DNA from 3 places in the Burkholderia sp. GW821-FHT14F03 genome. Region 3 is predicted to be linked to each of the others. Evidence: predicted binding sites of a transcription regulator. Region 3 holds the regulator's gene; each other region holds the start of a gene.
What was found. The regulator HrcA, encoded in region 3, represses chaperone genes, less so after heat shock. The targets are predictions, from matches to a motif close to TTAGCACTCNNNNNNNNNGAGTGCTAA.

Region 1 (4,743 bases), on a different contig from region 3:
CTTCGGCTTGTCCGATCCGACTGGCGGCTCCGGCCTGCAGGCCGACCTGCTGACGCTGGCGAGCATGGGTTGCCACGGCGTGTCGGTCCTGACGGGCTATACCGTGCGCGATTCCGCCGCCTGCGACGAAGTGACCGGGCTCGATCCCGACACCGTCGCCGCGCAGGCGCGCATGCTGCTCGAAGACATGCCGGTGGCCGCGTTCAAGATCGGCGCCGCGACCCGCGCGGAAGTCGTGAGCGCGATCGCCGAGGTGGTCGCCGACTACGACGGCGTGCCGCTCGTGCTCGCGCCGGATTTCACGCTCGACGACGAGCACGTGCTCGCGGCCGACGACCTGCGCGAATCGATCGCCGACCTGCTCGCGCCGCAGACCACGCTGCTCGTCGCCGACCACGCGACGCTGATCGCGCTCGCGCAGCCGGACGGCGACGCCGAAGCGCCGAATCTCGACGCCGCGATCTCGCACCTGCTGGCGCAGGGTTGCGAATACATCCTGGCGACCGAGACCGGCTCGCACCGCCTCGTCAACACGCTGTACGGCGAGGAAGGCCAGATCCGGCAGGATCTGTGGGAGCGCACGCCGCACCGGTTGATGGGCGTCACCGATACGCTCGGCGCGGCGATCGCCGCGCTGCTCGCGAACGGGCAGGAACCGCCCGAGGCGGTGCGCGAGGCGCAGGAGTACCTGTATCAGGCCACGCGCGACGCGTTCCGTCCCGGCATGGGCGCGTATCTGCCGGATCGCTTCTTCTGGGCGCGCAGCAACGAGGACGAAGCGCTGCTGCAACCCGCCGCCACCCGGCCGACCGCGGCCGGCAAGAGCGCGCCGGGCTGAACGCGGCGGCGCGCCCGCCCCGGCCGCCGGCACGGTGCACGATCCGTCGGCCCCAATAAAAAACCCGCATCGCTGCGGGTTTTTTATTGGGTGAACGCGCGTCGCCGCGCGTTCCTCAATGCAAGCGGCGTAACGCCGATTACATATCCATGCCCATGCCGCCCATGCCGCCCGGCATGCCGCCAGGCATCGGTGCGTCTTCCTTCGGCAGCTCGGCAACCGCTGCGTCCGTCGTCAGCAGCAGGCCCGCGACCGATGCCGCGTTTTGCAGCGCGGTGCGCGTCACCTTGGTCGGGTCGACCACGCCGGCTTCCACCAGGTCGCCGTACTCGCCCGTTGCCGCGTTGTAGCCGTAGTTGCCCTTGCCCGCTGCAACTGCCGCCACCACGACGCTCGCCTCTTCGCCACCGTTCGTGACGATCTGGCGCAGCGGCTCTTCCATCGCGCGCAGCACGATCTTGATGCCGGCGTTCTGGTCGGCGTTGATGCCCGTCAGGCCCGCGATCGCGGTGCGCGCGCGGATCAGCGCGACGCCGCCGCCGGCCACGATGCCTTCTTCCACAGCTGCGCGCGTGGCGTGCAGTGCGTCTTCGACACGTGCCTTCTTTTCCTTCATTTCGACTTCGGTCGCAGCGCCGACCTTGATCACTGCCACGCCGCCGGCCAGCTTGGCCACGCGCTCTTGCAGCTTTTCACGGTCGTAGTCCGACGTCGCTTCTTCGATCTGCGCACGCACTTGCTTCACGCGCGCTTCGATGTTCACGGCTTCGCCTGCGCCGTCGATGATCGTCGTGTTTTCCTTGCCCACTTCGATGCGCTTCGCCTGGCCCAGTTCAGCCAGCGTCGCCTTCTCGAGCGTCAGGCCGGTTTCTTCCGCCACCACTTGACCGCCGGTCAGGATCGCGATGTCTTCCAGCATCGCCTTGCGACGATCGCCGAAGCCCGGCGCCTTGACCGCAACAGTCTTCAGGATGCCGCGGATGTTGTTCACGACCAGCGTCGCGAGCGCTTCGCCTTCGACGTCTTCCGCGATGATCAGCAGCGGACGGCCAGCCTTCGCGACTTGCTCGAGCACCGGCAGCAGATCACGGATGTTCGACACCTTCTTGTCGTGCAGCAGCACGAACGGGTTGTCGAGGACGGCGACTTGCTTGTCCGGGTTGTTGATGAAGTACGGCGACAGGTAGCCGCGGTCGAATTGCATGCCTTCGACGACGTCCAGCTCGTCGGCCAGCGACTTGCCGTCTTCGACGGTGATCACGCCTTCCTTGCCGACCTTGTCCATCGCTTCAGCGATGCGATCGCCGATCGACGAATCGCTGTTCGCCGAGATCGAGCCGACCTGCGCGATTTCCTTGTTGGTCGTGCACGGCTTGCTGATCTTCTTCAGCTCTTCGACAGCCGCTGCGACTGCCTTGTCGATGCCGCGCTTCAGGTCCATCGGGTTCATGCCCGATGCGACGTACTTCATGCCTTCGCGAACGATCGATTGCGCGAGGACGGTTGCCGTCGTCGTGCCGTCGCCGGCGTTGTCGCTGGTCTTGGAAGCGACTTCCTTGACCATTTGCGCGCCCATGTTCTGGAGCTTGTCCTTCAGCTCGATTTCCTTCGCGACCGACACACCGTCCTTGGTGACCGTCGGGCCGCCGAAGCTGCGCTCGAGCACCACGTTGCGGCCCTTCGGACCCAGCGTGACCTTCACTGCGTTGGCGAGAATGTTCACGCCTTCGACCATCTTCGCGCGGGCGGAATCGCCGAATACGACGTCTTTAGCTGCCATCTTCTAACTCCTTGGGATTCTTTGAGAATGGGTACGTTGGCGAACGCTTACTTAGCGTTGACCACGGCCATGATGTCTTCTTCGCGCATCACGAGCAGTTCCTGACCGTCGACCTTGACGGTCTGGCCAGCGTACTTGCCGAACAGGATGCGATCGCCGACCTTCACGTCGAGCGCGATCTGCGCGCCCTTGTCGTCGCGCTTGCCCGGGCCGACGGCCAGGATTTCACCTTGATCCGGCTTTTCTGCAGCGGCTTCGGGGATCACGATGCCCGACGCGGTCTTGGTTTCCTGATCCAGACGCTTGACGATCACGCGATCGTGCAAAGGACGAAGGTTCATACTCACTCCTCTCTTGATTGAGACTGAAGAACGCTGAGGGAATCTGCCGGGCCGGAAGCCCGGCAGAGAATTGTTAGCACTCTAGTGCAGCGAGTGCTAATTATATGGACGGGTTTTGACAAATTCAAGAACCGCCCCAGGATCCTTCCCCGATCGGCCTGATCTCGCTCAATGCCCCGCCCGGCGGGCTTTCTGGCGATTTCGACGCACCGATGCCGCAGTGCGGAAAGTGTAACAGTTGCAAGGGTCGGATCCGATGAGCAGGTTCCCGCACCCTGAGCCGCCCCCGCGAGACCGGGGGGCCGCGGCCTCAGGACAGCGTGCAGACGAGCTTGGCGAGCTGACCATCCCACCCGAACTGGGCTTCGGCCGCGTGGATCCGGCGGCGCGCCGCCACCGACCGGTCCGCTTCCAGCGCGACCGCCTCGCGATGGATCTCGGGGCTCTGCGCCTCGAGCGCGGCGAGCCGCTGCGCGTTCGCCTGCGCGGCCGTCTCCGGGAACAGCTTCTCGCACGCGCGTGACAAGCCGATCATCTGCGCCGCCGGATCCCGGCCGGGGTCCGGGCTGTCGGCCGGCGCGAGCGAGGCGAGGCGCTCGGCGGCAGGCAGGCGGCGACGCGCGGCGTCCGCGACGGCCGCCGCGTGGTCCGCCGCGCGTGCGCCGGGCGGCGCGATGCCGGGCTGCGTCGCGAGTATCTGGCTGGCCGTGGTGATGAAATCGTTTTCGCAGGCCACGCGATCGTCAGCCGCGCCTTTCGCGCAATAGTCGACAGCCTTCATATGAATCAGCGCCGCCTGCGGCGTCAGTTGCGCGTCGGTGAACGGGACGTCCGCCCGGCTCGCCGGCGTGCACGTCACGCAGGCAAGGGCGCACAGCAGGGTTCGGGTGAAATAGTGCATCGGATTGGCAAGCTGGGCGAACCGGCTCAAACAGCGCGCCCGACGCGAACGCACGGGCAACCGGCCGAAAAATGAACGGAACCAACAGCGGACGATGGTACCAATCCGCGCGCGCCATCCACAAGCCCGCCCACGACCGTCGACGCCTTCATGAACCCCGGGTCACTCCCGACCGTGGCATTTTCGGTTTGGCGACTACACTACGAAAGAGGATCCGGCACGCTCCGGTCCCTGCCGGGAGATGCCGCCATGAATCGGCCGCTGGTTCGGATTCCGCTCCGCTCGATCGGTGTTGCATCGATGCGGAAGCGTTGGTTGTGGTTGCTGGCGTTGAGCGTCATCACGCTCGCCGCCGTCGCGAAGCTGTGTCAGCTCGAACTCGAGAGTTCGCGGCTGCAGGCGCGCTACCTGTCCCGCTACGACCAGACGCTCGCCTATCAGCCCGGCGCCGGGCCGAGCAACGCGCTCCGCTTCCCCGGCGACGGCCCCTACGACCTGCGGCTCGGCTACACCGCGCTGCCCGCGATCGAGCAGCGCCTGCTCTCGCGCGGCTTCATCGTCACGGCGCAGGCGCGGCAGTCGGACCGCATGCGCGCGCTCGCCGACGCCGGCCTGTTTCCCCCCTACGACGAAAAAGACCAGACCGGCCTCACGCTGCGCGACGCCACGGGCGCACCGCTCTACACGGCCCGCTACCCCGCGCGGATCTACCCGTCGTTCGACGCGATCCCGCCCGTCGTCGTCGCCGCGCTGCTGTATATCGAGGATCGCACGCTGCTCGACGCCGCCGCGCCTGAACGCAACCCCGCCCTCGACTGGGGACGTTTCGGCCGCGCGCTCGCCGATCAGGGCCTGCGTTTCGTCATGCCGCACCAGGCCACGC
Region 2 (4,743 bases), on a different contig from region 3:
ACGAGGACCCAGGACAGGCCGAGCGTCAGCGGAACGAACAGGAAGTGGTAGAGCGCCGTGATGCCGAACTGCAGACGCGACAGATCGACGACTTCGCTACTTATCATGGTGGTCTCCCTGAGAGGAATCGGAGGCCGGAACCGAGAGCAGCTGCTCGGCGACGGCGGCAGGGGGCAACGACATGTGCCGCGCCTGCGGGTGATTGAAAAACGCGTACTTGAGCGCCATCAGCAAGACCAGCTTGATGGCGAGCACGATCGCGATGTCACGGGCGAGGGTGGGGCCCCGGGCCCAGGCCGCCATGCGCGTCCGCCACCCCGACGGGCCCGCGCGCGGCGCGGCTTTCTTGTTGATGAGTATCACGGCGTATCGGATGCTTGGTTCAGGCAGATTCCTGCCGATTATTCCGGTTCGGGGGCCACTCCATGCATTTGTAGCGCCTTTTGTCCGGATATACCAATTTTACGAGCGGACCGCGAAATCTCTTAGTGCTGCAGTGCGGCACACGGTCGCGAAACCGGCGCGGGAATTTGAGGTGGCTCAACGATTGGGGAGAAAGGCGCGCGCCGGTTGCAACGGCCGGCCGGACTGCTCAAGCCGGCGAGTGAATCGGGCGAAAAAAAACCGCTGCCGGAGGGCAGCGGTTGCGGTGCGGGAGCCGGGAGGCTTACGCGTATTCGGCCAGGGCGGTGCGCATCTTCTTCATCGCGCTGGCCTCGATCTGGCGGATCCGCTCGGCCGAGACGCCGAACTCGGCGGCGAGGTCGTGCAGCGTCGAGCCGCCCGAGCCGTCGTCGTCGACGTTCAGCCAGCGGGCCTCGATGATGCGGCGGCTACGCGCGTCGAGCGCGTCGAGCGCCTGCGCGATGCCGTCGGTTTGCAGCGTGTCGCGCTGGCGCGCGGCGAGCACGGCGGTGGGCTCGCTGTGCGAATCGGCCAGATAGGCGATCGGCGCGTAGGATTCCTCGCCGTCCTCGACCTGGCCTTCGAGCGCGATGTCGCCGCCCGAGAGGCGGGTCTCCATCTCGACCACTTCCTCGCGCTTCACGTTCAGCTCCTGGGCGAGACCGTCGATCTCTTCCGGCGTGAACGCCTGCATGCCTTTCTTGTGGCTGCGCAGGTTGAAGAACAGCTTGCGCTGCGCCTTGGTGGTGGCCACCTTCACCATCCGCCAGTTGCGCAGGATGTATTCGTGGATCTCGGCCTTGATCCAATGGATCGCGTACGACACGAGGCGCACGTTCTGCTCCGGATCGAAGCGCTTGACCGCCTTCATCAGGCCGATGTTGCCTTCCTGGATCAGGTCGCCGTGCGGCAGCCCGTAGCCGAGGTAGTTGCGCGCGATCGACACCACGAGGCGCAGGTGCGACAGCACCAGCCGGCGCGCGGAATCGAGGTTGCTCTGGTCGCGGAACTCGGTGGCGTACCGGCGTTCCTCTTCCGCGCTCAGGAGCGGGATCCGGTTGACCGCCTGGATGTAGGCGTCGATGTTGCCGAGCTGGCCGGGCAGCAGCGACTGCGAAGCGAGCGTCAATGAGCCTGCCGAAGCGGCCGTAGCCGACGCCGGGCTCAGGGTGTTCGGAAGGGTCAGTGCGTTGCTCACGTAGAAAACTCCTGGGGAATCAGGGACTAGCCCCGTTATTGGGCGATTCCGCGGCTCATCTTAGCACTCTCGCCAATTGAGTGCTAATCCTTAGAGGCGACCGGGGCATTCGAGTTCCCATTTTGCTATCGATTTTTGAGTTCCGATAGCAGCTCGACGGAGATTGGGCGAGCGGGGTAAATGGTGGAGGAATATTCGGGAGAAAAGGCAAAGCGTTTTCATTCTTGATGATTTGGAAGCAAACCATTTCGCCTGACGACACCGATCGAAAAAGTCCTTTACCATAAGATTCAGTTGTTTCGAGCCCGTGCTCAAGCAGCGGCGAGGCTCTATGCAATTCAAGCAGCTGGAGTGGGACGGATGAAGAACAAGAACCTGATCCGGGCGGGACGGTACGCGGCGCAGGCGGCCGCGGCACTCGCGCTCTTGAGCGGCTCCGGCGCCGCTTTTGCCGATCGTTGGGGCCTGCAGGCCGGCGGCGGGATCGCCAACCACGACGTGAAGACAGCCGATCTCGGCGTGGTCTGGGATCCGGGCTGGAACGGGTGGGCAATCGGCGGCTGGCACTTCGCGTTCGTCCTCGAGGGGCACGTGTCGAACTGGTGGTATCAGGGCGATCATGCGGTCCACGGCAATATCGTCGAAGTCGGCGCGACGCCCGTGTTCCGCTTCATCAAAAGCTCGGGCGCGATCCGCCCGTTCCTCGAGGCCGGCGCGGGCATCCGCTTCCTGTCGCATCCGACCATCTCCACGCACTTCACGATGTCGTCCTCGTTCCAGTTCGCGGACATGGTCGGAATCGGCGCGCAATTCGGCAATCGTCAGCAGTATCAGGCCGGCTTCCGCTTCCAGCACCTGTCCAATGCGGGTATCAAAGAGCCGAATCCTGGTATAAATTTCAGCCAGCTCTACGTGCAATACAACTTCTGATTCCGATCGACGCGCGACAGCGCGGTTGCAGGCGAGGAGTGTGGCGATGGTGGCGAAGGTGATCGATGCGATACGCGCGCTCGAGCGCGACCGGTTCCGCGCGATGGTCGACGGCGACGGCGAGGCGCTCGACGTCCTGCTGTCGGACAAGGTCTGCTACGTCCATACGAATGGCAAGCGCGAGAGCAAGCAGCAGTTCATCGACGCGATCACGGCGGGCCGTCGCCGCTATCGCCAGATCGAGATCCAGTCGCAGGACGTGCTGCCGGTCGGCGACGAGACCTTCATCGTGACGGGCCGCGCGCTGATCGAGATGGAGGCCAACAACGGCGGCCTCGTGTTCCCGATCGCGTACACCGCCGTGCAGACCCAGGAGAGCGGCAAGTGGCGTCTCCTGGCATGGCAGGCGACCCGATGCGCGACCGAGACATAGGCGCTCGTCGCGCCTCTTCTCATGTCTCGCGCGAAGCGGCCGGTTCGGCCGCTTGTCCTGTGCCCATGCGCCGCGGGTGACGCGGCGCGCGGGAGGCGCGCATCGGGCCGGCTTCGAGCCGGGCTCAAGCCGCCGCGCGGCGATCCGCGCGGCTCCATTCCGAACGGTTGATCGCGCTCGCGACCGCGTCGATCGCGGCGACCACCGCGTGCTCGTGCACGCCGACCCCGTGGCGCAGCGGCGCGCCGCGCACCTTGCAGCCGACGAAGACCGCCGTGCGGCCATCCGCCGCGCGCACCACCTCGCACGACGCCAGCTCCATCGCGGTGCCGCCCGCCGCCGCGAAGCCGGCGACCGCGCGTTCGGCCGCGACGGTCGGCGTCGCGTCGACGGGCACCGCGCAGGCGGTCGAGATGTCGCGATCGTGCCAGCGCACGGTGCCGCCCGCGCGTGCGGCGGGGCCGGCGGGTTCGAGGTATTCGCGGGCGAACAGCGCGCAGATCGCCTCGCCCGTCACTTCCTCGCCCGAACGATCGGCGAGCGCCTGCACCGCGTGGCTGAATTCGATCTGCACGCGACGCGGCGGCGTGAAGCCGAGGCCGCGTTCCAGCAGGAAGGTCGCGCCGCCCTTGCCGGACTGGCTGTTCACGCGGATCACGGCGTCGTAGCTGCGGCCGAGGTCGGCGGGATCGATCGGCAGGTACGGCACTTCCCAGATCGCGTCGGCCTGCTGCTGCGCGAAGCCCTTGCGGATCGCATCCTGGTGCGAGCCGGAGAAGGCGGTGAATACGAGGTCGCCCGCGTACGGATGACGCGGATGGACCGGGATCTGGTTGCAGCGTTCGACCACGCGGCGCACCGCGTCGATGTCCGAGAAGTCGAGGCCCGGGTCGATGCCCTGCGTGTACAGGTTGAGCGCGAGCGTGACGAGGTCGACGTTGCCGGTGCGTTCGCCGTTGCCGAACAGGCAGCCCTCGATGCGGTCCGCGCCGGCGAGGAGCGCCAGCTCCGCCGCGGCGACGGCGGTGCCGCGATCGTTGTGCGGATGCACGGACAGCACGATGCTGTCGCGGTAGCCGAGGTTGCGGTCCATCCATTCGATCTGGTCGGCGAATACGTTCGGCATCGCGGCTTCGACGGTGGCGGGCAGATTGACGATCATCTTGTGATCGCGCGTCGGCCGCCAGGTCTGCGCGACGGCGTCGCACACCTCGCGCGCGAACGGCAGCTCGCTCATGCTGAAGGTCTCGGGCGAGTACTGGTAGGTCCAGCGGGTGCCCGGCCGCGCCTGCGCGTGTTCCTTGATGAGCCGCGTGCCGTCGACCGCGAGCGCCTTCACCTCGTCCTTCGAGAGGCCGAACACGATGCGCCGGAACGACGGGCAGATCGCGTTGTACAGATGCACGATCGCGCGCGGCACGCCGTCGAGGGCCTCGAAGGTGCGCGCGATCAGGTCCTCGCGCGATTGCACGAGCACTTCGATCGTCACGTCGTCGGGGATGCGCCGTTCGTCGATGAGCTTGCGCACGAAATCGAAGTCGGTTTGCGACGCCGAGGGAAAACCGACTTCGATCTCCTTGAAACCGATCGCGACCAGCATGTCGAAGCATTCGAGCTTCTGTTCGATGCTCATCGGTTCGATCAGGGACTGGTTGCCGTCGCGCAGATCGGTGCTCATCCAGATCGGCGCGCGTTCGATGGCGCGGGTCGGCCACTTGCGTCCGTGGAGACGGACAGGCTCGAACGGTCGGTATTTCTCGGCGGGGTTGCGCTTCAT
Region 3 (4,743 bases):
CTCCCCGCCCGAGGCGACCTTCGCGAGCGGCCGCAGCGGCACGCCCGAGTGGCCGGCGACGCGGAACTCGACCTGTTCGAGCCCGTGCGCGCCGCCGTCCGCGAGCGGCACGAGCGCGACCTCGAAGCTGCCGCCCGCCATCGACAACTCCTGCATGCCGGTGGTGACGGCCGCGCCGAGCGCCTTCGCGGCCTGCGCGCGCGCCTTCGACAGCCGTTTCGCATCGACCAGGTAGGCGTCGTGCGCTTTCGCGGCGACGGCCTCGAGCGCGCCGAGGTCGGCGGCCGCGTCGAGCGCGGCGAGCTGCGCGCGGCGCGCGGCGTGCTCGGCGTGCAGCGTGTCGGGCGGCAGGCGGAACTTGCGCGCCGTCGAATGCAGCGCGTCGAGGCGGGTCTCGACCTGGGCGAGCCGGTCGGGATCGAGGTCGAGCCGCTGCGCGTAGTGCGACAGCGAATACGCGGCTTCCTGCAGCTGGATCTCCGCCGGTTCGAGCGAGGCGAGCGCGTCGTGCAGCGCGGCGTCGTATTCGGCGAGCCCGCGCAGCTTCGAGACGATCGCGCCGAGCTGGGTCAGCATCGCGTCGTCCGACTCGGACAGCGCGCCGAGCGCCGCCTGCACGCCGTCGATCAGGTTCGCCGAGTGCGACAGGCGGCGATGCTCGGCGCCGATCTCCTCCCATTCGCCGGGCTGCGGCGCGAGCTTGTCGAGCTCGGCGAGCTGCCATGCGAGCTTCTCGCGTTCGAGCTGGCGCTCGCGCTCGTGCGCGCGCGCGGCGTCGATCGCCTGGGTCGCGTCGCGCCACACGCGCCAGCCGCGCGCGACGGCGGCCGCATCGGCGACGAGGCCCGCGTGCGTGTCGAACAGCTCGCGCTGCGCGTCCGGCCGCATCAGCAACTGGTGCGCGTGCTGGCCGTGGATGTCGACCAGCATCTCGCCGACCTCGCGCAGTTGGGCGAGGGTCGCGCTGGTGCCGTTGATGAAGGCGCGCGAGCGGCCGTTCGCGTCGACCACGCGGCGCAGCATCACGACGTCGTCGGCGACGAACGCATGCTCGTCGAGCCAGCGCACGACCCGGTCGTGCGGGGTGAATTCGGCGCTGATGTCGGCGCGCGTGCAGCCCGTGCGCACGACGCTCGCGTCGGCGCGTTCGCCGAGCGCGAGCGCGAGCGCGTCGATCAGGATCGATTTGCCCGCGCCGGTCTCGCCGGAGAAGACGGTGAAACCGCGCTCGAATTCGAGGTCGAGCGCGGCGACGATGACGAAGTCGCGGATCGAGAGATGACGAAGCATGAGGGGCTGTGCGGGAGAAGGCGTCAGGACGCCGGGTCGTCGTCGAGCGACGGATGTTCGTTCCAGTGCAGCTTCTTGCGCAGCGTCGCGTAGTAGCTGTAGCCGACCGGATGCAGGAACGGCACGGTGTGCTTCGAGCGGCGCACCTCGATCGAGTCGTTCAGCTCGAGCGCGGTGAACGACTGCATGTCGAAGTTCACGTTCACGTCGCGCCCGCCGATGATCTGGATCCGCACCCGGGAGTCGTCGGGCAGCACGATCGGCCGGTTCGACAGCGCGTGGGGCGCGATCGGCACGAGCACGATGCCCTGCAGCTGCGGATGCAGGATCGGGCCGGACGAGGACAGCGCGTAGGCGGTCGAGCCGGTCGGCGTGGCGACGATCAGGCCGTCGGAGCGCTGGTTGTACATGAAGCGGCCGTCGACCGACACGCGCAGCTCCGCCATCCCGGAGAAGCCGCTGCGGTTGACGACCACGTCGTTGAAGGCGAGCGCGTGGTAGATCGGCTCGCCGTCGCGCATGATGCGGGCCTCCAGCAGCGTGCGCTCCTCGCGCTCGAAGCTGCCGGTCAGCATCATCGGCACCAGCTCCTGCATGTCCGACGCGGAAATGTCGGTGATGAAGCCCAGCCGGCCGTGGTTGATGCCGATCAACGGGGTCTTGTAGGGGGCGAGCTGGCGGCAGATGCCGAGCATCGTGCCGTCGCCGCCCAGCACCACCGCCACGTCGGCGCGCGCGCCGATCTCGGCCGGGGTGAGGGCCGGGTAGCCGGTGATACCGGTTCCGTGCGCGGTGTCGGCCTCGAACACGACCTCGAAGCCGCGCTTCGCGATGCAGGCGGCGAGCGCGGCGAGCGGCTCGACGATGCCGGGCGTGTTGCTGCGCCCCACGAGCGCGACGGTATGGAACTGATTGCCGGTTTTCATGCCGGCATTACACCATAGCTCGATGACGAAAAGAACCGCTCGGCGCGCCGGCGCGCCGTTCGGCCGGGTTGCGCCGCGCTCGCGGCCGAGGCCGGGTTGCGCTAGAATTTTTCCCCATGCTAGATCCCCGCGCACGAACTCTCCTCAAGACGCTGATCGAACGGTATATCGCCGACGGTCAGCCGGTCGGCTCGCGCACGCTGTCGCGGCATTCAGGGCTGGAACTGAGCCCGGCCACGATCCGCAACGTGATGTCGGACCTGGAGGAGCTGGGGCTGGTCTCGAGCCCGCATACGTCGGCCGGCCGCGTGCCGACGCCGCGCGGCTACCGGCTGTTCGTCGACACCATGCTGACGGTCGAGGCGCCGGACGCGGTCACCCGGCTCGTGCAGGCCACGCTGCAGGCGGGCGAGCCGCAGAAGGTGGTGGCGGCCGCGGCGGGCGTGCTGTCGAGCCTGTCGCAGTTCGCCGGGGTCGTGCTGACCCCGCGCCGCAGCCACGTGTTCAAGCAGGTCGAGTTCATGCGGCTGTCGGACAAGCGGATCCTGCTCATCATCGTCACGCCGGAAGGCGACGTGCAGAACCGCATGATGGCGACCCAGCGCGACTACTCGCCGGCCCAGCTGACCGAGGCGTCGAACTACATCAACGCGCATTTCGCGGGTTTGTCGTTCGACGAGGTGCGGCGCCGGCTGCGCGAGGAGATCGACCAGCTGCGCGGCGACATGACCGCGCTGATGCACGCGGCCGTCACCGCGAGCACCGAGGTGCCGGACGAAGAGGATACGGTGCTGATTTCCGGCGAGCGCAACCTGCTGGAAGTGGCCGACCTGTCGTCCGACATGGCGCGGCTGCGCAAGCTGTTCGACGTGTTCGACCAGAAGACGAGCCTCCTGCAACTGCTCGACGTGTCGAGCCACGCGCAGGGGGTGCAGATCTTCATCGGCGGCGAATCGACGCTGGTGCCGATCGAGGAGATGAGCGTCGTGACGGCGCCGTACGAGGTCAACGGCACGATCGTCGGCACGCTCGGCGTGATCGGGCCGACCCGGATGGCCTACAACCGGGTGATTCCGATCGTCGACATCACCGCGCGGCTCCTGTCGCTGACCCTGAGCCAGCAGTAGCCGGGCGCCCGCCCGAGCCGGCCCGCTATAATGTGTTTCGTTCGATTTGGTGCTCCGGCACGTCCTGCCCATGCGTTTTGATCTCGAACCGCCGTCGCACGCCGCGGCGGCCCATCGCGTCGCGGTGCTGCTGATCAACCTCGGTACGCCCGACGAGCCGACGCCCCGCGCGGTGCGCCGCTACCTCGCCCAGTTCCTGTCCGACCCGCGCGTGGTCGAGATTCCCCGGGCCGTCTGGCAGGTGATCCTGCGCACGCTGGTGCTGCCGCTGCGCGGCCGCGCGTCGGCGAAGAAATATGCGTCCGTCTGGCTGCCCGAGGGCTCGCCGCTGCGCGTCCATACCGAGCGCCAGGTCGAGGGCCTGCGGCCGCTGTTCGCCGCGAACGGCTATCAGGTGCTGGTCGACTACGCGATGCGCTACGGCACCCCCTCGATCGGCACGGTGCTGTCGCAGCTGCGCCGCGCGGGCGCCGAGCGCGTGCTGCTGCTGCCCCTGTACCCGCAGTATTCGGCCTCGACCACCGCCACCGCGTTCGACGACGCGTTCGTCGCGCTGCGCCGCATGCGCAACCAGCCCGAGGTGCGCACGGTGCGCCACTACGCGGACCATCCGGCCTATATCCACGCGCTGGCCGAGCAGGTGCGCCACTACTGGGACGCGCACGGCCGCCCCGATTTCGCCGCCGGCGACAAGCTCGTGCTGAGCTTCCACGGCGTGCCGAAGCGCACGCTCGACCTCGGCGATCCCTATCACGACCAGTGCCAGCAGACGGCCGCGCTGCTGATCACGGCGCTCGGGCTCACCACGCTCGAATGCCGGGTCACGTTCCAGTCGCGCTTCGGCAAGGCGGAATGGCTGCAGCCCTATACGGAGCCGACGCTGCGCGAGCTGGGCGAGGCCGGGGTGCGCCGCGCGGACGTGTTCTGCCCGGGCTTCACCGCCGATTGCCTGGAGACGATCGAGGAGATCGGCATGGAGGTGCGCGACGCGTTCCTCGGCGCGGGCGGCAAGGCGTTCCACCGGATCCCGTGCCTGAACGCGTCGCCCGCGTGGATCGCGGCGCTCGGCGAGATCGCGGCGGAAAACCTGCAAGGCTGGCCGGTGCGGCCGGTCGCGCACACCGAGGCGATGGCCTGACGCGATGAACTACCGGATCTCGACCGAACCCGGCGCGCGGCTGCGCATCGACAAGTGGCTGTGGGCCGCGCGTTTCTTCAAGACCCGCTCGCTCGCGGCCGACGCGGTCGACAAGGGGCGGGTGCGGATCGGCGGGGCGGCCGTCAAGCCGTCGAAGGAAGTGCGGGTCGGCGACCAGGTGGAGATCGCGATCGAAAGCGTGGTCTGGCAGGTCGACGTGCTCGGGGTGTGCGACACGCGCGGGCCGGCGAGCGTCGCCCAG

Region 1: the regulator HrcA is predicted to act here: its motif matches at 3,033-3,059, upstream of groES (co-chaperone GroES).
Region 2: the regulator HrcA is predicted to act here: its motif matches at 1,664-1,690, upstream of rpoH (RNA polymerase sigma factor RpoH).

The regions. Positions count from the first base shown of each region.
Region 1 covers NZ_JBXAPG010000078.1:1,735-6,477, forward strand. The annotation lists gene AC1RQF_RS31690 (hydroxymethylpyrimidine/phosphomethylpyrimidine kinase family protein) at 1-838, shown strand, start outside; gene groL (chaperonin GroEL) at 978-2,618, opposite strand; gene groES (co-chaperone GroES) at 2,666-2,959, opposite strand; gene AC1RQF_RS31705 (hypothetical protein) at 3,270-3,890, opposite strand; gene AC1RQF_RS31710 (transglycosylase domain-containing protein) at 4,110-4,743, shown strand, end outside.
Region 2 covers NZ_JBXAPG010000024.1:39,061-43,803, forward strand. The annotation lists gene AC1RQF_RS17745 (cytochrome ubiquinol oxidase subunit I) at 1-107, opposite strand, end outside; gene cydP (cytochrome oxidase putative small subunit CydP) at 97-363, opposite strand; gene rpoH (RNA polymerase sigma factor RpoH) at 668-1,603, opposite strand; gene AC1RQF_RS17760 (acyloxyacyl hydrolase) at 1,964-2,533, shown strand; gene AC1RQF_RS17765 (nuclear transport factor 2 family protein) at 2,580-2,966, shown strand; gene leuA (2-isopropylmalate synthase) at 3,091-4,743, opposite strand.
Region 3 covers NZ_JBXAPG010000025.1:542-5,284, forward strand. The annotation lists gene recN (DNA repair protein RecN) at 1-1,290, opposite strand, end outside; gene AC1RQF_RS18105 (NAD kinase) at 1,314-2,216, opposite strand; gene hrcA (heat-inducible transcriptional repressor HrcA) at 2,333-3,343, shown strand; gene hemH (ferrochelatase) at 3,414-4,481, shown strand; gene AC1RQF_RS18120 (RNA-binding S4 domain-containing protein) at 4,486-4,743, shown strand, end outside.